Regions from separate parts of the Rhizobium sp. 862_C5_N1_2 genome, predicted to be linked through region 1. Evidence: riboswitches for the same ligand, from Rfam matches in the RefSeq annotation. Region 1 holds a riboswitch; each other region holds the start of a gene.
The links. A riboswitch is a leader RNA that binds a small molecule or an ion and turns the genes downstream of it on or off. The one in region 1 is predicted to bind thiamine pyrophosphate.
Positions count from the first base shown of each region.

Region 2: it holds a riboswitch for thiamine pyrophosphate, as region 1 does, so the genes downstream of both, ACD590_RS20535 (YkoF family thiamine/hydroxymethylpyrimidine-binding protein) here and thiC (phosphomethylpyrimidine synthase ThiC) in region 1, are expected to answer to the same signal.
Region 3: it holds a riboswitch for thiamine pyrophosphate, as region 1 does, so the genes downstream of both, thiM (hydroxyethylthiazole kinase) here and thiC (phosphomethylpyrimidine synthase ThiC) in region 1, are expected to answer to the same signal.

Region 1 covers NZ_JBPWPT010000002.1:608,539-615,836, forward strand. The annotation lists gene ACD590_RS27120 (nitrile hydratase accessory protein) at 1-174, opposite strand, end outside; gene nthA (nitrile hydratase subunit alpha) at 184-801, opposite strand; gene nthB (nitrile hydratase subunit beta) at 845-1,588, opposite strand; gene ACD590_RS27135 (DUF1097 domain-containing protein) at 1,626-2,126, opposite strand; gene ACD590_RS27140 (CobW family GTP-binding protein) at 2,165-3,139, opposite strand; TPP riboswitch at 3,757-3,889, shown strand; gene thiC (phosphomethylpyrimidine synthase ThiC) at 3,989-5,812, shown strand; gene ACD590_RS27150 (FAD-dependent oxidoreductase) at 5,812-6,789, shown strand; gene thiS (sulfur carrier protein ThiS) at 6,794-6,991, shown strand; gene ACD590_RS27160 (thiazole synthase) at 6,995-7,298, shown strand, end outside.
Region 2 covers NZ_JBPWPT010000001.1:4,151,055-4,158,352, forward strand. The annotation lists gene ACD590_RS20510 (LysR family transcriptional regulator) at 101-994, opposite strand; gene ACD590_RS20515 (ArsR/SmtB family transcription factor) at 1,073-1,414, opposite strand; gene ACD590_RS20520 (SDR family NAD(P)-dependent oxidoreductase) at 1,521-2,291, opposite strand; gene soxR (redox-sensitive transcriptional activator SoxR) at 2,443-2,907, opposite strand; gene ACD590_RS20530 (NADPH-dependent FMN reductase) at 2,991-3,587, shown strand; TPP riboswitch at 3,832-3,945, shown strand; gene ACD590_RS20535 (YkoF family thiamine/hydroxymethylpyrimidine-binding protein) at 3,936-4,544, shown strand; gene ACD590_RS20540 (ABC transporter permease) at 4,557-5,363, shown strand; gene ACD590_RS20545 (ABC transporter ATP-binding protein) at 5,360-6,172, shown strand; gene ACD590_RS20550 (ABC transporter substrate-binding protein) at 6,241-7,251, shown strand.
Region 3 covers NZ_JBPWPT010000003.1:375,995-383,292, forward strand. The annotation lists gene ACD590_RS31750 (ABC transporter permease) at 1-153, opposite strand, end outside; gene ACD590_RS31755 (ABC transporter substrate-binding protein) at 212-1,858, opposite strand; gene ACD590_RS31760 (glycoside hydrolase family 3 protein) at 1,902-2,924, opposite strand; gene ACD590_RS31765 (GNAT family N-acetyltransferase) at 2,948-3,427, opposite strand; gene thiD (bifunctional hydroxymethylpyrimidine kinase/phosphomethylpyrimidine kinase) at 3,645-4,454, opposite strand; gene thiE (thiamine phosphate synthase) at 4,451-5,086, opposite strand; gene thiM (hydroxyethylthiazole kinase) at 5,083-5,886, opposite strand; TPP riboswitch at 5,937-6,033, opposite strand; gene ACD590_RS31785 (invasion associated locus B family protein) at 6,726-7,298, shown strand, end outside.

The DNA.
Region 1 (7,298 bases):
CTCGTCGCGGAAGTCGTCCCATTCGAAGAAGCCGTCCTTGGCGAGCGCAAGCGCCATGCCGAAGGCCTTTCGCTCCCACTCGCTGCCGAAGCAGAGCGAGCCGTTCGCCCGCGGCGGGTTGTCGGTGCTGCCCATCATCTCGGTGACGGCGAAATGCTCGAATTGCGTCAGCATGTCCCCTCCTCACGCTGCCCTGGCGACGGCGACACCCATCATCGCTTCGGGCGTGACCAGGGCCTCGAGTTCCGCTTCGGAAAGCCCGTCCGTGCCGGCCGGGCGTTCCGGCACGACGAACCAGCGGATCTGGGCGCTGGAATCCCAGACCTTGATCTCGACCGCATCGGGAACCGCCAGCCCGAACTCCGTCAGTACGGCGCGCGGCTCGCGGGCGGCACGGCTGCGGAAGGTCGGGTCCTTGTACCAGTAGGGTGGCAGGCCGAGCACCGGCCACGGATAGCAGGAGCAAAGCGTGCAGATGATGAGGTTATGGACATGGGGGGCGTTGGCCACCGCGCGCATGTGTTCGCCCTCGGCACCCGCCATGCCCTCGGGCAACTGAAGTTCGGCGATGGCCTTCGGCGTGTCGGCGACGAGCCTGTCCTTGAACGCCGGGTCGACCCAGGCGCGCGCGACGATCTTGGCGCCGTTGAACGGCCCCATCTTTGTCTCGAAGAAATCGAGGACTGTATCGACGGTTTTGTCGGTGATCACGCCCTTTTTGATCAGCAGGGCTTCCAGGGCTTTGACGCGGGCGGCGCTGTAGGCTTCCCGGTCCTGGCGATAGTGAAAACGGTCCATCATTGTTGTGGCTCCTTGACTGGAATGGCGGCGGCTGGTGTGCGTCTCAGGCGGCCTTGGAGGCTTCGCCGGCTTCCGGTGCCTCGACATAGTGGGCGTAGAGATCGGCATAGAGGCTGAAATTCTTCTCGGCATTATCGGGCCAGAGGTCACTCGGTTCGAAGCGAACGCAGTAGACCGGCATCGCCGCGCCGACGCCGTCGGGGCCGGTGTCGCAGAGATAGGTGTAAGCCCCGTCATAGACGGTCTCGATCGTTCCGAACTTGTTGCGGAGGAAACCGGGCAGCCTCGTATGCTCGACGGTCGGCACATCGCGGATCGCCACCGTATCGCCGACTTTGAATTCGAAGGTCACGCCGACGTCGCGCTTGGGGCTGTCGCCTTCGACTAGATATTGCACGACGCGCCGGTCGATCGCCTCATCGCCGGCCTCGTGCAGCGGCTTCGACGGCTCGTTGTAATATTCCTCCGTCAGCGCATCGAGCTCTTCTGCCGTGATATAGCCGTTGTCGATGAAGTATCCCGATATTCCGCCGAGCCACTTCTCGTAATAGCGAAACCTGAAATAATCGAACGGATTGAGGGACTCCGCCCCTTTCCTGAGGTCCGCCCAGGTCCAGATGGTCTTGAACGTCGATGGCGTCTCGGGAAGCGGAAGCTGCGGCGACAGCGCCATCATCGCCGTATGGATGCCGAAGATCCTGGTTTCCCAGACATCGACGAAAACGCGCGTTTCGGTGCTCACGGGCCCCAGCCCCTCAAGGCCGCCAAGATAATGCTGAAGTTTCATGGGATCGTTCCTTTATGGTGAATGGTGACGATGACGCTCAGGCGGTCGCGGATTTCTTGCCGGCCAGAAGCTGGGTTCCGATTTCCGAGAGCAGGCCGAAGACGCCGCCGAGCAGCATCGCGGCCATGGCGACGAGGGTCGGATGATTGAGACCTGAGGTGACGATCGTCGTGTCCGTCGCCGCGCTGGTGCCGACGAGAGAGGCGAAGCCGAAGACGATCGCCGGCGGAAAGTTCAAGATCGGGATGGCCGAGGCCAGGATCATTGCTGAGGTGCCGGCGCCGACCAGGATCGCCGCAAAGATCGGGTGGGCCGGGCCATACTGGATGATCAGCAGCGTGATCGAGGCGATGCCGATGCCGGTCCAGTTGGAAACGATCGATTTGACCAGCCCCTGGTTTCCGCCGCCGCAGGCGAAGAACGACGCCCAGGCGATGAAGGTGACCCACACGGGAACGGGAAATATCGTCGCGGTGATATAGGTGTCGATGGCGCCGAGCACACCGAGGCTGATCATTGCGGCAACGAGCGGGGGCATGGGTCTGTCTCCTTGTTGAGGGGTTGGGCGGATGCGCATCAGGATGCCAGCGCGCGCTGCTGGCTGAGGCAGCTCATGAAGCCGTCTCGAAGCATCGCGTCGTCGAGGTTCCTGCCGATGAAGACGATTTCGTTGAGCCGCTTTTCCGAAGGCCCCCAGGCCTTTCCGGGGCGTCCTTCAAGCGTCATGTGCACGCCGTGAAAGACATAGCGGCGCTGCTCGCCGTGGAGATTCAGCACGCCCTTCATGCGGAAGAGGTCCGTGCCGATCTCCTGAGCCAGGCGATTGAGCCAGACGTTCAGCGCCGCCGGATCGAGCGGGCCGAAGTCCTGGATCGCCACGCAACCGATGCTCTGGTCGTGCTCGTGTTCATGGTCCTTGAGAATATCGGGGTCGATAGACAGGATGTTCTTGAGGTCGAAGGCGCCGACGTCGAGCACCGCGGAGAGCTCGACCTTGCAATCCCTCGTCCGGATGATCCGGGCAAGCGGATTGATCCCGCGCAATTGCTGCTCGGTGGCGGCAAGGTTCTCGGCGCTCTCCAGGTCGATCTTGTTGAGCAGCAGCACGTCGGCAAAGCTGATCTGCTCCCTCGCCTCGTCCTGAGAGAGCTGTTGCTTCATATGGCGGGCATCGACGACGGTCACGATCGCATCAAGCTGCAGCCGCCTGGCGAGCGTTTCGTCGAGTAGGAAGGACTGGATGACCGGCGCCGGATCGGCAAGACCCGAAGTCTCGATGATGATGCGGTCGATTGGCCGTCCGGAGCGCAGCAGTTCGCCGATCGCGGCGATGAGATCGCCCCTGACAGTGCAGCAGATGCAGCCATTGTTCAGCTCGATGACCTCGTCCGCCGTCGGCACCACGAGCTTTCCATCGATGCCGACCTCCCCATATTCGTTGACGATCACCGCTACGCTCTCGTTTTCGATTGAGGTGAGCAGGTGATTGAGAAGCGTGGTCTTGCCGGTCCCGAGAAACCCGGTCAGAATTGTCGTCGCAAGCTTTGCCATGCCTCATCCCCTTGCCGTCCGAGCACGCCTCCGCCGTCTCGGCCAAATGACCGGGCTGAAAAGGCGGCTCCGCTGCTGTTTGCTGGTCTGATTACGCCGGAGCGCCGATCAGACGAGGAGAATTACACTTGCAATACCGTCACGAGGCAAGAGACCTGATGTTTCATATTCGGCCAAATAAACCGCAAATTCTGCCAAAATGATGAGCTTTTTGATTTGTGATTAAAAACTGATCATACCGTCTAATTATTGATCTTATTGCCCTTTTCCCGATCATTGACAGGATGGGCAATGAAAAACAGTCTGGTTTGCGCAGCTTTGGCGAGGGACGCCATGCGCAAGTTGGCTTTTCGAGGGCATTCTATTGTCGCCGGCGAAAGTGGTGCCGCTAGGGGTGGTCGGGTGACAGCGGATGGGCACCGAGCCGTTGGCGATTGCTTTGCGTTCCTGGAGGTTCTGGCGGGGAATTGGGGCGGCGCTGAGCATGCCACATTCGCTAAACTCCATGAAGCCAGTCAGCCCAGCGGCGCGATGAATAGAACTCAAGCGGTCGGGATATGGGTTCTGAATGGTGCCCTAAGGGCTTGACGGAGCGGCATTTCTCACAATAGCTTAGCCCTATTCACCAGGGGGGTCCCGCCAAGGGGCTGAGATACTGCTGGTCGGATCGGCTTTGGCCGCCCGAGGCGCAGTGACCCGTTGAACCTGATCCAGTTCATACTGGCGTAGGGACGGTGCGGGCGCTGCGGCAGCGAGGGCGGGTATCCGTCCTTCGGAATCCACGGCGTTTTTTCATCATTCCAACACTGGAACTGGGTCTCCAAACGTCAAAACTTGGAGCCTCGAACCATGAATATTGCAGCCACCAAACTCACTCCGTTCGTCACCACAGGTCCGCTTCCCGCCTCCGCGAAAGTCCTGAAAGCAGGCACCATTCATCCGGATATCCGCGTACCGATGCGTCAGATCGCACTGCATCCGACCTCTGGCGAACCGCCAGTCACTGTCTACGATTCTTCGGGTCCTTACACCGCAGAAGGTGCCGAAATCCGCATTGATGCAGGCCTGCCACGCCTGCGCGAAAGCTGGGTTCTTGCTCGCGGTGATGTTGAATCCTACGGGGGCCGCATCGTCAGGCCGGAGGATAACGGCTTTGTTTCAGGCGACAGGCTGACGCCGGAATTCCCCGTTCGCAGCCAGCCTTTCAAGGCGAAGGCGGGGAGGGCCGTTACCCAGCTCGCTTATGCGCGGGCCGGCATCGTCACGCCGGAAATGGAATTCATCGCCATTCGCGAAAACCTCGGCCGACAGGCGGCCAAGGAAGCTCTCATCCGCGACGGCGAAAGTTTTGGGGCCCATATCCCGGATTTCGTGACACCGGATTTTGTCCGTCGGGAAGTCGCGGAAGGCCGAGCGATCATTCCCGCCAATATCAACCATCCAGAATCCGAACCGATGATCATCGGCCGGAACTTCCTGGTAAAGATCAATGCCAATATCGGCAATTCGGCTGTTACCTCGTCCATGGCGGAAGAAGTGGAGAAGATGGTCTGGGCGATCCGCTGGGGTGCCGACACCGTCATGGACCTGTCGACCGGCCGAAACATCCACAACATCCGCGAATGGATCATCCGCAATTCGCCGGTGCCGATCGGCACCGTACCGCTCTACCAGGCACTCGAAAAGGTAAACGGCATTGCCGAGGACCTCACCTGGGAGGTCTATCGCGATACGCTGATCGAACAGGCCGAGCAGGGCGTCGACTATTTCACCATCCATGCCGGCGTGCGGCTCGCCTATATCCCGCTGACCGTCAATCGCGTCACCGGCATCGTTTCCCGCGGCGGCTCGATCATGGCCAAGTGGTGTCTGCACCACCATAGGGAGAGCTTTCTTTACGAGCATTTCGCGGAAATCTGCGACATCTGCCGCGCTTACGACGTTTCCTTCTCGCTCGGGGATGGCCTGCGCCCGGGATCGATCGCTGACGCCAACGATGCGGCGCAGTTCGCGGAACTGGAAACGCTCGGCGAGTTAACGAAAATCGCCTGGGCGAAGGATTGCCAGGTGATGATCGAAGGTCCCGGCCATGTGCCGATGCACAAGATCAAGGAAAACATGGACAAGCAGCTCGCGGTTTGCGGCGAGGCGCCTTTTTATACGCTCGGACCGCTAACCACCGATATCGCGCCGGGCTATGACCACATCACGTCCGGCATCGGGGCTGCGATGATCGGCTGGTTCGGCACCGCCATGCTCTGCTACGTGACGCCCAAGGAACATCTCGGCCTGCCGGACCGCAACGACGTCAAGGTGGGCGTCATCACCTATAAGATCGCGGCACATGCCGCCGATCTCGCCAAGGGCCATCCGGCGGCGCGGGTGCGCGACGATGCGTTGTCGCGCGCCCGTTTCGAGTTCCGATGGGAGGACCAGTTCAACCTCTCGCTCGATCCGGAAACCGCGCGTTCCTTCCACGACGAAACGCTGCCGAAGGAGGCGCATAAGGTGGCGCATTTCTGCTCCATGTGCGGCTCGAAATTCTGCTCGATGCGGATTTCGCACGATATCCGCGCCGAAGCGCAGAGGGAGGGGTTGCAAGCCATGGCCGCCAAATACCGCGATGGCGGCGATCTTTACATGCCGGTCGCAGACCTTCCGGGTAACGCATAATGTCTACCTTTCTCGTCAAAGGGGCCGGCGTTGCCGGCCTCGCGATGGCCCATGAGCTCGTCATGCGGGGCTTTTCGGTCGAGGTGATCGAAAAAGCCGGCGCGGCGGGACTTGGCGCCTCGCACTTTGCTGGAGGAATGCTCGCGCCCTATTGCGAACGGGAGGCGGCCGAAGAGATTGTCCTGACATTGGGCCTGGGCGCGGCCGGATGGTGGGAGGAGGCCGTGCCCGGCGAGGTTCGTCGCCGCGGTACTCTGGTCTTGGCGCAGCCGCGTGACCTTCCGGATCTCGTCCGGTTTGCGGCGCGCACGACCGGTCATGTCTGGATCGATCGCAAGGGTGTGACCGACCTCGAACCTGCACTTGCCGGCCGCTTCGAAAAGGCTCTTTTCTTCCAGCAGGAAGCGCATCTCGATCCACGCCGCGCACTGGCCAGACTAGCCGGCAGGCTCCGCGAGCGTGGCGTCGTCTTCAATTTCGGCGGACACGAGCCGCAAGACCGGCGATTTGCCGGCGTGCTCGACTGCACCGGGCCAGCGGCGATACCGCGACTTTCCGGCATGCGCGGCGTGCGAGGCGAAATGCTCTATCTGGAAACTGCGGATGTGACGCTTTCCAGGCCGATCAGGATGCTGCATCCACGCCATCCGATCTATATCGTGCCCCGCGACGATCACCGTTTCATGGTCGGGGCGACGATGATCGAGGCCGAAGATGACGGACCGATTACCGCGCGTTCGCTCATGGAATTCCTGAACGCGGCCTATACGCTGCATCCGGCGTTTGGCGAGGCACGTGTTGTCGAGACCGGGACCGGCATACGTCCGGCGTTTGCCAACAACATTCCGCAAGTAATCGAAACAGAGGAGGGGCTCGCCATCGCCGGCATGCATCGGCATGGCTTCCTGTTGGCCCCCGCCATGGCTGTGCGGGCCGCCGATATTCTCCTCGCGCGACATTCACGTCTGAAAGGCTAACCCCATGAAACTGATCATCAATGGCGAAACCCAGGTCTGCGAGGCCGTAACCCTGGCCGAACTTCTTCATGTTCTGGAATACGGGGGCGACTGGTTGGCAACCGCCGTCAACGGAGATCTCGTGCATCGCGAGGACCGAGCCGATCACCGGCTGGACGATGGTGACCGTATCGAAATCCTGTCCCCGATGCAGGGAGGTTGATCCATGCTTTCTCTTTATGATGCTGCACTGTCTTCGCGGCTTCTGCTCGGTACCGCGCGTTATCCTTCGCCGGCCGTCCTAGCCGAGGCGGTGAGCCGGTCCGGCGCGGAGATTGTCACGGTCTCGCTTCGCCGCGAAACGGCCGGCGGAAAGACGGGGGGAGCCTTCTTCGAACTCATCCGCCAGCTCGCGGTGCACGTCCTGCCCAACACCGCGGGATGTCACAGTGCGTCGGAGGCGATCCTGACCGCCAAGATGGCGCGCGAAGTATTTGGTACCGACTGGATCAAGCTCGAGGTGATCGGCC
Region 2 (7,298 bases), on a different contig from region 1:
TAGCGGGCCTCCCCCGGCCGAGTGCTATTCCGCAACTACCATTTCAGGGAAGCAGCCGGTGATCAATAAAGCTATCTCGTTGCTTGATAGGTTTTTTCTATCAGAGTTCTTCGTCTTGCACGAGCACCCTCGCCTCGTGCAGCAAGGCCGATACAAGCGGCGTAAAGGGCTCGCGATAAGGCGCAACAAGGCCGACCAGATGATGCGCCTCCGGCTCGACGATCGGGATCATGCGGATTTCCACTGGAAATCCAAAGGATTTGGCCACATTGCGCGGCATGATGCTCGCCCAGCGTCCAGTCCTGACATGCGAGAACAGCACGATCATCGAGTTGGATTCGAGCGTCGGATGCGCTGTGGCGCCCGCTTCCGTCAAGTGGCGGTTGATGATCCGACGGTTCTGCATGTCGGCAGTCAATAGACAAAGCCGAAGATCGCCGATCTCCCGCCAGGTCACGTTGTCGCGATCGGATAGCGGACTGCCTGCAGCCGTGATCAGATTATAGCGCTCGGCATAGAGGGGAACGGTCGTGACGCGGCCGAGCGGCTCGTTTTCGAGATAGGTGATGCCGGCATCGATTTCGAGGTTTTCGAGCATGCTCAGCACCTGCAGCGAATTCCGCGAGACGATCGAAAAGGTCACGCCGGGATGCCGCTCCTGAAAAGGCGTGGTGATGCGCGAAAGCATGGCGAGCGCGGTCGGAATAGCAGCGAGGCGGATGTGGCCGGAAAGGCCGCGGCGCGCGGCGCGCATCTCTTCGCGCATGGTGCGGGCATCGCCGACGATGCGTCGCGCCCATTCGAGCACGCGCTGCCCTTCCGGCGTCAGCCCCTGGAACCGCGAACCGCGCTGCACCAGCATGACGCCAAGCTGATCCTCGAGCTGCCGGATGGCAGCCGAAAGCGTCGGCTGCGAGATCCCGCACTCCTCCGCGGCGCGGCCAAAATGCTTTTCATTGGCAAGGGCGATGAAGAATTCCAGCTTGTCGATCATCCGGTCTCCCGATCCGGCATGACATCATCCGGGTCAGTTCATCTTTGACGCAGCAGCCGTGCTCCGCAAGGGCGATCGCTAACTGTTTTCTGCAGCCGGAAAAAGATCGAACAGCGATTCGAGGAAAGCAAGCACGCTGACATTGCCGATGCTGTAATAGACCAGCCTGCCCTGACGGCGCGTATGGACCAGGCCTTCGAGCCTTAAACGCGCCAACTGCTGCGAGACCATTGCCTGCTGTATGCCGAGGATGTTCTCGATTTCACTCACCGTCCGCTCCTCGTTCGCCAGTATGCAGAGGATCAGAAGTCGGGTCTGGTGCGCTAGCGCTTTCAGCAGATCGCTCGCTTCGTGGGCTTTTCCAGCGAGTTTGTGCAATTCCTGGCCGGTCATCCCCGGCTCGGGTTTGGGCAACGGCATTCGGTATTATCTCGGAAGGGAGGCGATGAGGTAGATCAGCACAATAGCATATTCGCACAAGCGAATTGGTCAAAAGTGATGAAATGCCAAAAAAGGTCCAAACAAATCAGCAGATAAGCTGACCGCCGTTGATCTCGATCACCTGTCCGGTGATGTAGCCCGAGAGCGAGGGAGCCGCCAGGAACAGATAGGCGGGAGCGCAGTCCTCCGCCGTGCCGAGCCGCTGCAGGGGGATGGATTTTCTCGTCTGTTCCAGCTTTTCGCGGGAGGAATAGCGCTCATGGAATTCCGTCTCGATCGTTCCCGGTGACACGCAATTGACGCGGATTCCGTCCGGTGCAAGCTCACGGGCAAGCGCCTTGGAATAGGTCGCAACGAAGGCTTTCGAAGCCGAATAGATCGAGGAGCCGGGGCTGCCGCCGGTCAGCGCCGAAATCGAAACCGTGTTGACGATGGCAGCGCCTTCAGCCGCCTTCAATGCCGGCAGCAGCGCGCGTGTCAGCGCCACCACCGATGTCTGGTTGAGCCGCACGACCGCCTCATATTCTGCGTCGGTGAGCGTGGCAGCGGGAAAACGGCCAAGCATGGTACCGGCATTGTTGACGAGCACATCGACCCTGTCGAAGAAGGCGAGAGCATCTTCAGCAAATTGCGCTGCGCCACCGACTGCGGAGAAATCGGCATGCAGCAGCAGCGCCCGTCTTTCAGATTCAGCCGTCAGCAGGAAATCCGGGAGGTCGCGTCCCGGCTTGCGCCCGGTATGGACGATTACTTTCGCGCCGCAGTCCAGGAACTGCCGGGCCACTTCAAGGCCGATGCCGCGACCGGCGCCGGTCACGACCACATTGCGATTTTCGAACAGTCTGGGATGAAACACGAAGCCGTCCTCCTCGCGGACAGTGCCGCCGGTTGCGTCACTCGCCCTTAACATATGAGCACGCCGACCGAAAGAAAGGCGCGCATCGATCTTTCCCGGGAGAGACTTGGTCTCACCCCGGAAACTGCTCTTCCCAAGAAGTTCCAGCCTTTTAGTTTTCGGTCTCCAGAAGCCGCGCGCCTGGCCCCTCCTTGCCGAGCCGGTCGCAGGGATTGCGCAACGGACAGCTTTCGATCGACAGGCAGCCGCAGCCGATGCAACCTGTCAGACGGTCGCGCAGCAGGCTAAGCCGCCTGATTCGCGCGTCGAGATCATCCTTCCAGCGCGCCGACAGCGTCTGCCAGTCGGCGACGGTCGGCGTGCGTCCCTGCGGCAGGGACTCGAACGCCGCCTGGATTTCCGAAAGCGGAATGCCAACACGCTGCGCCACCTTGATGATGCCGAGCCGGCGAAGCACATCGCGGCCATAGCGCCGCTGGTTGCCGCGGGAGCGGATGCTCGAGATCAGCCCCTTGGTCTCGTAAAAATGCAGCGCCGAGACGGCCAGGCCGCTGCGCTCTGCCACTTCACCGACCGTCAGAAGCTTGCCGAGCGGCGCCGCAGGAATTGTATCCATCACCTCTTGACCTCAATATTAGTTGAGGTTTTATAACCTTGGCTCCTGCAATCGTAAAGTCCAATCGCAACAAGGAGCGACGCGTGAAAACACCCACCAGGCTGGCTGTCATCTACGGGAGCACGAGAGAGGGCCGCATCTGCGACCGGGTGGTCAAATGGCTGACGCAGGAGCTCGTCCGCTTCCCGCAATTTGATATCGACATCATCGACCCGCTGGATTTCGCGCTGCCGGCCAACCGTGACATGACGCACCCCGAAATCGACAGGCTCGCCGGACGGCTTGGCATGGCCGACGCCTTCATCATCGTCACGCCGGAATACAATCACAGCTTCACCGCCTCGTTGAAGTCGATCATCGATTTCTTCTTCGAGCCCTGGCAGGGCAAGCCGGTCGCCTTCGTTTCCTATGGCGGCATATCTGGCGGCCTGCGCGCCGTCGAACAGCTGCGGCTCGTCTTTGCCGAACTCCACGCCGTGACGATCCGCGATTCGGTCAGCTTTGCCGCACCTTGGAACCGCTTCGACACAGACGGGCGGCTCGACAATCCCGCCGACGCAATGCGTTTGCTCGATCGGATGATGGCGAGGCTGGAATGGTGGACGCAGGCGCTCGTCACTGCCCGCAGCGATCGTCCCTATACCGACACAGAGCGCCGCGCGTCTTTTCGGACGCGCTAAGGACGCTCTATTACTTTGAATCTGCGCATAATCCTTTCCGAAAATCGATTCCGATTTTCGGGGTTATGCGCTAGCCGCCTGAGGCAGAGAGCTCCGGTTCCGTTCCCGGCAGGTACGGAACCATTGGGAACACCCGGACAGGACCTCCGTCCGGGTGTTTCCCGTCGCATCAGGTCCATCCCGACCGCGCAGACGGGTTCGCAATTTTGCTGTTGCGGGGAGGAAACCCCGGTGATAGTTTCCGCGCCAATAACAGGGGAGCTCCGTATCGCCGGGGCTGAGATGTGAGGTGCAAGCCTCTGGACCCTTCAAAGCTGATCTGGGTAATGCCAGCGGAGCGAGGTTCAGATGTTCTCAGGCGCACAGGTGTCACTCTATCCGATGTCCGGCAATTTCGTCGGCATCATTCTTGATGCCGTCAAGGCGCTCGATCCTTATCGCGACCGGCTGCGCATCGAGACCGATGACATCTCCACACTGCTGGTCGGCCCGCCTGACATTCTCTTCGCCGCCATGCACGATCTATTTGTTGCCGCTGCGAAGACCGGCGAGCATTGCGTCCTTTCCGCCACCGTTTCACGTGGCTGCCCCGGCGAGCCCGACGACGTCATCTGCGGCGTCAACCCCTCCCTCGGTCAGGCGGAGCCGCTTGCCGAGCGCATAACAGCCGCACTTGCCGCCGTTGAAACCACCACCGAGACCGGCCAGCCGACCGCTGCGCAATTCTCGCTCTACGTCATGGGAACCGGTACCCATATGGACGAGATTTATGGCTGCATCGACTTCCTGAAGCGCTCTGGCACCTTCGACCGTGCCAAGAATTTCTGCACCAGGCTTTCTGGCGATGCCGGTGCCGTCTTCGCAACCATTCGTGAGGCCTTCTATCGCTTCGGCGACCCCGAGGGACATGTTACCCTCGACATCACGGCGTCTGCCAATAGCCCGACGAAAGCCTGAAATCGAACGCTGATGACACTGCCACAACCATCGGCTTCGCGCCTTGCCGCGCTCCGCGCCGCTCTCTACCGGGGCATACCCGCCTTGCTGGCCGGCTGCGTCTTTTTGGCGGCATGGGAACTCTATGTCGATCTTTCCGGTATCAAACCTTCCATCCTGCCGGCGCCTTCGCGCATCGTCATCCAGGGCTGGCTGAACCGCGAGGCGCTGATATCAAACACCTGGCCGACGCTCGGCGCGACACTCGGAGGTTTCGCGCTGTCGCTGGCCTTCGCCTTCGCCGCCTCGATCCTCATGGATTTCGTGCCCTTCATGCGCCGGGCATTGCTGCCGATCTTCATCGCCAGCCAGACCCTGCCGCTGGTGGCGATCGCGCCCCTCGTCGTCCTCTGGTTCGGCTTCGGCCTGTTGCCGAAGATCCTGCTGGTGGCGCTCGTCACCTTCTTCCCGCTGCTCGTCGCCTTGCTGCAGGGCTATGAATCGACTGACCGCGACATCGCCGAATTGCTGAATTCGATGAAGGCGAGCCGCTGGCGCATTTTCCGCCTGGCACGGCTTCCCTCCTCGCTGCCCTATTTCTTCGCCGGCCTGCGGATCTCGATCACCTATGCCGTCGTCGGCGCGATCTTTGCCGAATATGCCGGCGCCGCCCGCGGCCTCGGCATCTATATCCTCAACGCCAAGAACAATTTCCGTCCCGATCTCGTGCTCGCCGCCGTCGTCATCAGCGCCGTTCTGACACTCTGCCTCTTCGGAGCGACGCTATTGATCCAGCGCCTCGTCATGCCCTGGCAGCCAACCGCGGAGCGGCGCCGATGAGCGATACAATGGTTGAACTGCACAATATCTCGAAGTCCTTCGACGGCATGAAGGTGCTCGGCGATATTTCGCTCGCCGTCGCAGACGGCGAGTTCGTTTCGATCGTCGGCCCCTCCGGCTCCGGAAAATCGACGGTGCTGCGACTGCTGACCCAGGCACTGCGCCCCGATGCCGGCACCATGCTTTTTAAGGGCGTGCCGCTGGAACAGGCGCCGCATTCCTTCGCCTTCATGCCGCAACGCGATGCGCTGATGCCCTGGCGCCGGATCATCGACAATGCGGCACTCGGTCTCGAGGTGAAAGGCATGAGCCGCCGCGCGGCCCGCGCCGCCGTCGCGCCGCTGTTCGAGAGCTTCGGCCTTGCCGGCTTCGAACACCACTATCCCTCCGAACTGTCAGGCGGCATGCGCCAGCGCGCCGCGCTGCTGCGCACCGTCGTCCAGACCCAGGACATGCTGCTGCTCGACGAGCCTTTCGGCGCGCTGGACGCGCTGACGCGCACGCAGATCCAGGAATGGCTGCAGGGCATGTGGACCGAACACCGTTGGACGGCGCTGCTGATCACCCATGATGTTCGCGAGGCCGTGTTCCTCTCCGACCGTATCTACGTGCTTTCGGCCCGTCCGGCGCGTATCATCCGCGAATTCCGCGTTCCCCTGCCCCGCCCGAGAAGCATTGCCGATCTCGGCTCGCCGGCGGCCCAGGCGATCGAAACCGAAATCCTGCAAACCCTGCTTCATCCGCTAGAACAGGATGATTTTAGGCCGGTCGGCCTCAAATCTGAATCCTGTTCTGATTTAAAGAGTTAGAGCATGATGTCGTCCGAAAACCGCTCACACTTTTCGGCATCATGCTCTAGAGACCTGAGGAGGTCACCATGCTGCTTCTCACCCGTCGCCAGACGATCTTCGCCGCCATCGCGGCAAGCCTCGCCGGCCGTACCGCCCTCGCCCAATCGGCGCCCGCAAAGGTTCGCATCGCGCTCGACTGGACACCCAACACCAACCATATCGGCATCTATGTCGCCAAGGCGAAGGGCTTCTATGCCGATGCCGGGCTCGATGTCGAGATTCTTCCCTTCACCGACACCAGCGCCGGAACGCTGGTGTCCAACGGCGTTGCCGATTTCGGCATCAGCAGCGAGATCGAGACCCTCACGCAGCGCGCTGGCGGCGGTGACGTGAAGATGGTCTACGGCGTCGTCCAGACGGAAACCGCACGCCTGATCTTCAAGGGCGGACGCGACGACATCAAGAGCCCGAAAGACCTCGACGGCAAGACCTATGGCGGCTTTGGCGGCACCTGGGAGAGCGCGCTGATCTCCGCGATGATCCGCAATGACGGCGGCAAGGGCGACGTCAAGACCGTCACCCTCGGCACCTCCGCTTACGAGGCGCTGGACAATGGCTCGATCGATTTCACGCTGGAGATCTACACCTGGGAAGGCATCGCCGCCGAACTGGAAAACCGGAAGATCGGCCGCTTCCACTATTCCGATTATGGCATTCCCGACGAGCAGACGACGGTCGTCGTCTCAAGCGACGCCTATCTCTCCGCAAGTCGGGAACACGCCCGCGCCTTCATCCAGGCGACACGAAAGGGTTATGCCTACTCCGTCGACCATCCCGACGAAGCCTGCGAGCTGCTGATCTCTGGAAGCAACGGCGCACTGATGAACACGGAACTGGTAAAGGCTTCTCAAAAGGCATTGATCGAGGGGCACTTCCTGAAATCCGAGGCCGGCGTGATCGGTAAGCTCGACCCGGCAAAGGCCGAGGCCCTCGGCGGCTTCCTGATGGAGAATGGGATTCTGGTCGATGCGAATGGCGCCGCACTCAAGGAGAAGCCGGACTTTTCCACCTATTATACCAACGAACTTCTCGACTGAGCCCACCCCCTGCCTTGCCCGTCGCGGCTTTCCGCTGCAAAATCTCA
Region 3 (7,298 bases), on a different contig from region 1:
CTGCAGGCTTTCCGGCGGCAATTCGGTGCCGGCGCTCGAGAACATGATCTGCACCGGATCGCCCGGCATCAGCCGCGGCAGGAAAAAATTGATCGTCGCTGCCGCGATGAAGGCTGCCATGTAGAAGACGAGGCGGCGAAGCAGGAAAGCCATGGGGACTCCGTCGTGACGGAAGCGGCGCTTTCTACGCCGCTTCCGGAGATCGTGATGCTTACTTGACCGGCTCGAGAGCGAGCAGATTCAGCAGGCGTGCCGGATTGGTCCGCGAGATCGACGGATTGACGAAGGGGTTTTCCTTGGTCGACCAGCCGGTGAAGCGCTTGGTGTTGTACTGATACCAGTTCGGATTGTTGAACACCGGAATCATCGGCATGTTTTCGGCGACGATGCGCTGCGCCTTGTTCATCGCGTCCTTCTGCTTGGCAAGATCGGCGGTCTGGGTGAACTCGGTGACGAGTTTCTCGACCTCCGGGTAGAACCAGCGCTGCGCGGTGAAGCGGGTCTTGCCCTTATCCGAAGCGCTGAAAGCGCGCTTGTAGGGGTAATAGGGCGAAGCCGATGCCGGCAGGCTGTTGATCGCCGCATCGAAGGTGCCGTTGATGAGGTTGCCGGTCCAGACGGCTTCCTCCGGCGTTTCGATCTTGGCGTCGATGCCGACCGCCTGCATGCCTTCGACGGCGAGGTTGACGGTATCGATCCAGTCGGTCCAGGCGCTGGGGACGATGATCGAGAAGGAGATCTTGGTGCCGTCGGGATTGTCGCGGAAACCGTCGCCGTCCTTGTCCTTGTAGCCCGCCTCGTCGAGCAGGGCCTTGGCGGCGTCGGCATTATAGGTTGCGAACTTGCCGAAGTCGGCCTTGACGGATGGGTCCGCCCAGCTCTTGTAGAGCTCACCCATCAGGCCGGGGTCTTCGTTCAGCGTCGGATAGCCGTAGCCGGCGACGTCGATCATCGTCTTGCGGTCGAGCGCCATCGAGACGGCGCGGCGGAACTTCAGGTCGTTGAAGGCCTTCTTGTTGTTCTCGTTCGCCGTTTCCAAGTTGAACAGGAAGGCGACCATGCTGCTTGGCGAATACCAGTAGTGGAAATGTGCCGGATCCTTGGACACGTAGACATTGTCGATATCGGGAATGAAGGAGACGCCCCAGTCGAGTGTGCCGTCGGCCGTTGCGGTCAGCATCTGGTTGTTGTCGGCAAGCTGCGGGAAGCGCATGCAATCGACTTTCAGATGCTCGTTATCCCAATAGTTCGGGTTGCGGCACTGGTCGTAGGTCTGGCCGGTGAAACGCGGCACTTCCGTCAGCGGGCCGCTGCCAACAGGGGTCTCGTTGGCGAAGGTGACCGGATCGGCGACGTCCTTCCAGACATGTTCGGGAATGATCGGCAGCTGCGAGATCTGCTCGGCGGCGAGCGAGCTCGGATTGGCGAGCGTGAAGCGTACCGTCTGGGCGTCGACGGCCTGGATATCGGTGATGAAGGTCCAGATGCTGACGAAGTCGAGCGCCGGGAACTTCTTCAGGTAATCATAGGTGAACTTGACGTCGGCTGCGGTCAACGGCTTGCCGTCCGACCATTTCAGGTTCGGGCGCAGCTTGAAATCGATGCTCTTCAGGTCGTCGGAGAGTTTGAAGCTTTCGGCCAGGCGATAGACCGGCTTGTTGCTGTCGAAGCGGTTGAAGATGACCAACGGCTCGTAGATGAAGTCGAGCGTGGACTGGCGCGACGAGGTCTGGTTGAACGGATTGAAGTTGCGAACCCAGGTCGTCGCCGGCTCGATATTCGCTGTGAGGATCGTCTGCGCCACGGCAGATCCCGAAAGCAGCGTCAGGGCGGCGGCGGCAAGAAGATATTTTTTCATGTGTTATTCCCCTTTTCTTATGCGGTGAGAGATGACGTGCCGGTCAGGAGACCAGCGCGCTTGCAAACATGTCTTCGACTTGCGCATGGGCGGCGCGGAAATCGACCTTGAGATTGCCGAGGCGGGCCTTGCCGGCGGCGATCCGCTGCAGGGCGGCTTCCGTCAGCGGACGGGCGGCTTTGGCGGCGGTTTCGCTTTCAGGAATGTCGCCGTGGCTGTGGAGCGCGATGTCGAAGCCTGCGTCGAGCACCTGTTTGACGCGTTCCGGCAGGGAGCCGGAGAGCGACTCCATGAAGATGCAGTCTGATATCAGCACGCCGTCATAGCCCATGTCCTTGCGGATCACGTCGTGCATGATGGGCGAGACGGACGCCGGCAGCTCGGCGTCATAGGCCGAATAGACGACATGGGCGACCATCGCCCAGGGCGTATCCTTCAGCGCCACGAAGGGCTTGAAATCGGTCGCGGTGAGCGTCTCGCGGCTGGCGTCGACCACCGGACGCTCCTTGTGGGAGTCGAGCGTCGCGCGGCCATGGCCGGGAATGTGCTTGATGACGGGCATGTTGCCGCTCTCGAGCAGGCCATCGACCACCTCGCGGCCGAGGGCAGCGATGAAATCGGGATCAGGGCCGAACGAGCGGGCGCCGATGACCGCACTCGTCGTCTCGAAGACGAGGTCGAGAACGGGCGAGCAGCCGCTGGAAAGGCCGAGTTCCGTCATCATCGCGCCCATGGCCTGGGAGGAAAGGCGCAGTGCTTTTTTGCCGAGATCGAAATCGCGGCGCGCAAGTTCGGCAAACTGGCCGAAACTGCGGAAGAGCGGCCAGGGGCCGGCATCGAGATGCTGAACGCGGCCGCCTTCCTGGTCGGTGAAGACAGGCGCGTCGTCGCGGCCGACGGCCTCGCGGAAGCGGTCGATCAGCCGCTTCGTCTGTTCCGGCTCGCGCTGATTGCGCCGGCCGACGAACAGGCCGAGCGGATTGGTTTCGCGAAAGAGGGCGAATTCATCATCCGAAATAGTGGGATTCGGGAGGCCGACGAAAAGGGCGAGCGGGGTCGAGGACAATTCTGTAACTCCGGATCAGATGGTCATTTCGGCGTGCTTCTCAGCATGCCTTCGTAGATGCCCTTGTCGGGGGCGGGGATGACGATTGCGCCTGCGGTCTTGGCGTAGAAATCGACCGGGCCGGCGTCGCCGATGAAGGCATAGGCGTGACCGAGCGTCTTCATGGCCTGAAGGCAGGCGGAAAAGAGGGCGAGCCCGATGCCCCTGCCACGCGCTTCGGGGTCGACGCCGGTCGGGCCGAAGAAGCCGCGCGCCGTCGTGTCATAGCAGGCAAAGCCCAGCAGCTTGCCGCCGTCGACGGCGATCAGGCAGGCAACGGGCTGACGGGAGAAGGCGACTGTGACTTCGCTTGCCCAGTTCTCGCTGAACTGTTCGCGAACCCAGCTGACGATAAGATGCAGTTCCGGGGGGAGGGCCGGGCGGATGGAGACGCCGACATCGCCGGCCTTCTGTCTCAGGTCGGCGAGCTCAGTGGAATACAAGCTCACAAGCAGGTCTGGCACCTGTCATTCCTCCAGTTATTCCGTTATTGCGGAATGTATCCCCTTTTAGTGTCATAGATTTGGCCATCTGGCAGGGCTTGTCAACAAGGTTTTTCAACGAGAGAAAGGGACGCCCCGCCGCAGTCGCTGCGGTTTCAACGCAAAGTAGGCGCGAACGCAAAACGGCCCGGGAAGGCCGGGCCGTTTTCGATTGGCGGCATGTTCGCTGAGCGAGTGCTTATATATCGTCTTTCCAGAGCGCATGAAAATGCTGCACCGGGCCGTGGCCGGAGCCGACGGTGAGGTGTCCGGCAGCTGCGACCGCGCCGGCAAGGTAATCCTTTGCGATGGCGACGGCCTCCCGCGCCGAGGCGCCCTTGGCGAGCTCGGCCGCCAGGGCGCTGGAGAGCGTGCAGCCAGTGCCGTGGGTGTTCTTGGTCGGCACGCGCCTGGCTTCGAACCAGTGCAGGCCGGCGGCGGTGGCAAGCACGTCAGGGCTCTCGTCGCTGTCGAGATGGCCGCCCTTGACCAGCACTGCGGCCGGGCCAAGCGCCAGCAGGCGTTCGGCCTGTGACGCCATATCAGCGCGATTTGTCGCGACCGGCTGGTGCAGCAGCGCGGCGGCTTCGGGCAGGTTCGGGGTCAGCAGCGTGGCAAGCGGCAGCAGCCGGTGGGTCAGCACGTCGACCGCTTCAGGCGCGAGCAGGGCGGCTCCACCCTTGGCGATCATGACAGGATCGATGACGATCGGAATGTCCCGGTGGTCAGTCAGCGCACCGGCAACGGCGTCGGCGATGCCGGCATTGGCGATCATGCCGATCTTGACGGCATCGACGCGGACATCGGCAAAGACGGCATTGATCTGGTCGGCGACGAATTGCGGCGGCACCAGATGCACACCGCTGACACCTTGCGTGTTCTGCGCCGTCAACGCGGTCAGCACCGCCATGCCGTAGACGCCGCGGGCGGAAAAGGCCTTGAGATCGGCCTGGATGCCGGCGCCACCGGAGGGATCGGAGCCGGCGATCGAGAGAACGTTGCGGATCATGCACGGGCCTTTCGGATTTCTGCGGCGATGTGGCGCGTGGCCGCTTCAGGATCTGGCGTGCCGCAGATGGCGGAAACGACGGCAAGCCCTTTGGCGCCTGCGGCAAACACTTGAGCGACATGATCCGCCTTTAGCCCACCGATCGCGACCGATGGCACCGGCGAGGCCTTCACCAGCCTTGCAAGACCGTCAAAACCGATCGGCTGCTTGTGGTCGGCCTTGGTCGGTGTCGCAAACACCGGTCCGACGCCGGTATAATCGACCAGATCAGGATCAACGGCGGCGGCGAGCGGCGCGGTCTCGACCGAGAGGCCAAGGATCATGTCGGGGCCGATCATCGTCCGCGCTTTGTGTGCATCCATGTCTTCCTGGCCGATATGCAGACCGTCGGCGCCGATGGCGATTGCCGCCTCGACATCGTCGTTGACGATGAGGAGGGCGCCGGTCCCCTCCAATGCCTGTTTCAAGGCGCGGCCGGTCTCGATCATCCCGATGGTGGCGGCATGTTTGTCACGCAGTTGCACCATGGTCGCGCCGCCGGCAACGGCAAGTCGCGCCGTTTCGACCATGCCGATCCCGGCGCAGAGATCGGGGTCGAGGACGAGATAGAGCGAAAGGTCGAAAGCTTTCATGCCGCCGATATCCTCGCCCTGGCGTCAAGCGTTTCGGGGTCGAGCGCAGCTAACGCATCGAGGAAACGCCATGAGAATGAACCGGGGCCGGCCGCCCCAAGTGCGGCCTCTTCGCCGGCGATGGCGAAGGTTGCTAGTGCCGCAACCGTCGCGCCGAAGATGTCTTCGGGTGCCGTCGCGGCAAAGGCGCCGACGAGGCAGGTGAGCGAGCAACCGAGCGCGGTGACTTGCGGCATCAGCGCCGATCCGCCTTCGATGCGCACGGCCTTCTCGCCGTCGGTGACGAAATCCACCGCACCGGTGACGGCGACGACCGCCCGCTGACGCTCAGCCAGCCATCGCGCAGAACCTTCCGCCTGTTCGACCGGGTCGCGGCTGTCGACGCCCAGGCCGCGGCTCTCTCCGCCGGCCAGGGCGATGATTTCGGAGGCGTTGCCGCGGATGATGGTCGGACGCAGCGCCAGGAGGTCGGCGACCGCGTTGCGGCGGAAAGCCGTCGCATAATGCGCGACCGGATCGAGCACCCAGGGCTTGCCGGCTGATGTCGCGGCCTTCGCCGCCGCCTGCATGCCGTCGATCCATTGCGTCGACAGCGTGCCGATATTGATTGTCAGCGCGCTGGCGATCCCGGCGAATTCGCCGGCTTCCTCAGCGGCGTGCACCATGGCGGGCGAGGCGCCGGATGCAAGCAGAACATTTGCGGCAATGTTCATGGCGACGTAATTGGTGATGCACTGAACGAGCGGCGGCTTTTCCCGCATCGCCTTCAGCATCGCTCCTGGTGTGGTCCTGGTCTGCATATGGCCCCTTTCAGGCGGGGGCGGGCACGGGGCGGTTCGTGCGGGCTAAGCCGCGACCCCGAGCGACTCCCTCCGCCGGCATTATCCGGTTCAGGTTCGAAGGGTGCTTCTCAGCCCGTCTTTCGACGAACGCCCCTGTCTCTCATCGCGCTCTTTTTCGCAGAGAACGGGCCTGATGTCATCCTGAAAATGACAATTCTGCGACCGACCCGGCGCGACGATGGCTATGGATGATTTATGGGTCTGGATCGCCCTTCATGAAGGACGAGAGATCGCCGCCGATTCGTGTCTTGACCAGGTTTTCCCGAATGTCGTCTGCGGGTTCTGTTCCGGGCTGCCCTCGTCGTTGCCGTTTTGCCATGCGGCTGTCCTCTCCTTTTCGAGAAGAATAACAGTAGCAACCGTGGGTGCAATGAATTTCTAAAATACATCTCTGTATTTGTGAGGAGCATCGAGAAAAACGCAGATGCCGGAGCGGCTCTTTTCTTCGAAGGAACGAGGCTCATCTTTTCAAGACTTCGCAGCAGTGTGGATAGTGCGGAATTATTCATCCTATCCGTTCATCTGTCGAATTTTCAATGCAAACGGGCAGGTGGACAGCTTCGCGTAAGTTGCGCGTCGTCTCATGGTCCTCGCCAATCGGTTTTATTCGAGCGTTGAAATCTCTTGGCGAATTCGTTGAGGGCGAGTCTCAGCCAAGGCAAGACTTAATCTCCCAGAACGTGAAGTAAATATCTAACGGAAACTTTACCGTGCTGACACGCTTAGGTTGACTAAATGACGGATTGTAGCGATACGGCTTTACACGCGAATAAAATCTTCCTGAAGTTGTATTTTCAATGAGAAAATTTTTGAGAATCGGCATGAAGCGGACTCGTCCGACTATCGCCCCTGTTTTGATATTCATTGCTTGTGCCAACCCGGCTTCTTCGCAATCACCTGTTCCGGCCGATCAAGGACCGGAACAGGTGCAGGCGCCCGCTCAACCGGCGCCGACCATGAAATCCCAGAAATTCGACGACTGGTATTATCGCTGCACCGGTTCGGCAGGCGCTGAGGCCTGCGAAGTCGCCCAGGTCGCGCAAGTCACCAAAGACGGCAAACCCGTCAATATCCTGACGTTGGCGATCGCAGCTTCGCCGGCCGGTTCCCAGGGCAAGGGCGAAAAGGGCAAGGGCGACAAGGGCAAGCCGCGGCTGATGCTGACCGCCCTTCTGCCGCTCAACGTCTTCCTGCCCTCCGGCCTGTCAATCAAAGCCGATGGTAAGCCGGTCGCCAAACTCGACTATCGCAATTGCAACCAGTCCGGATGCTGGGCGCAGCAGGCGCTGGATACGAAGACGGCCGCGGCGCTGAAGAAAGGCTCTAGTGCTGAAGGGCTGGTGCGGCTGATGAACGGCCAGGACGTCAAT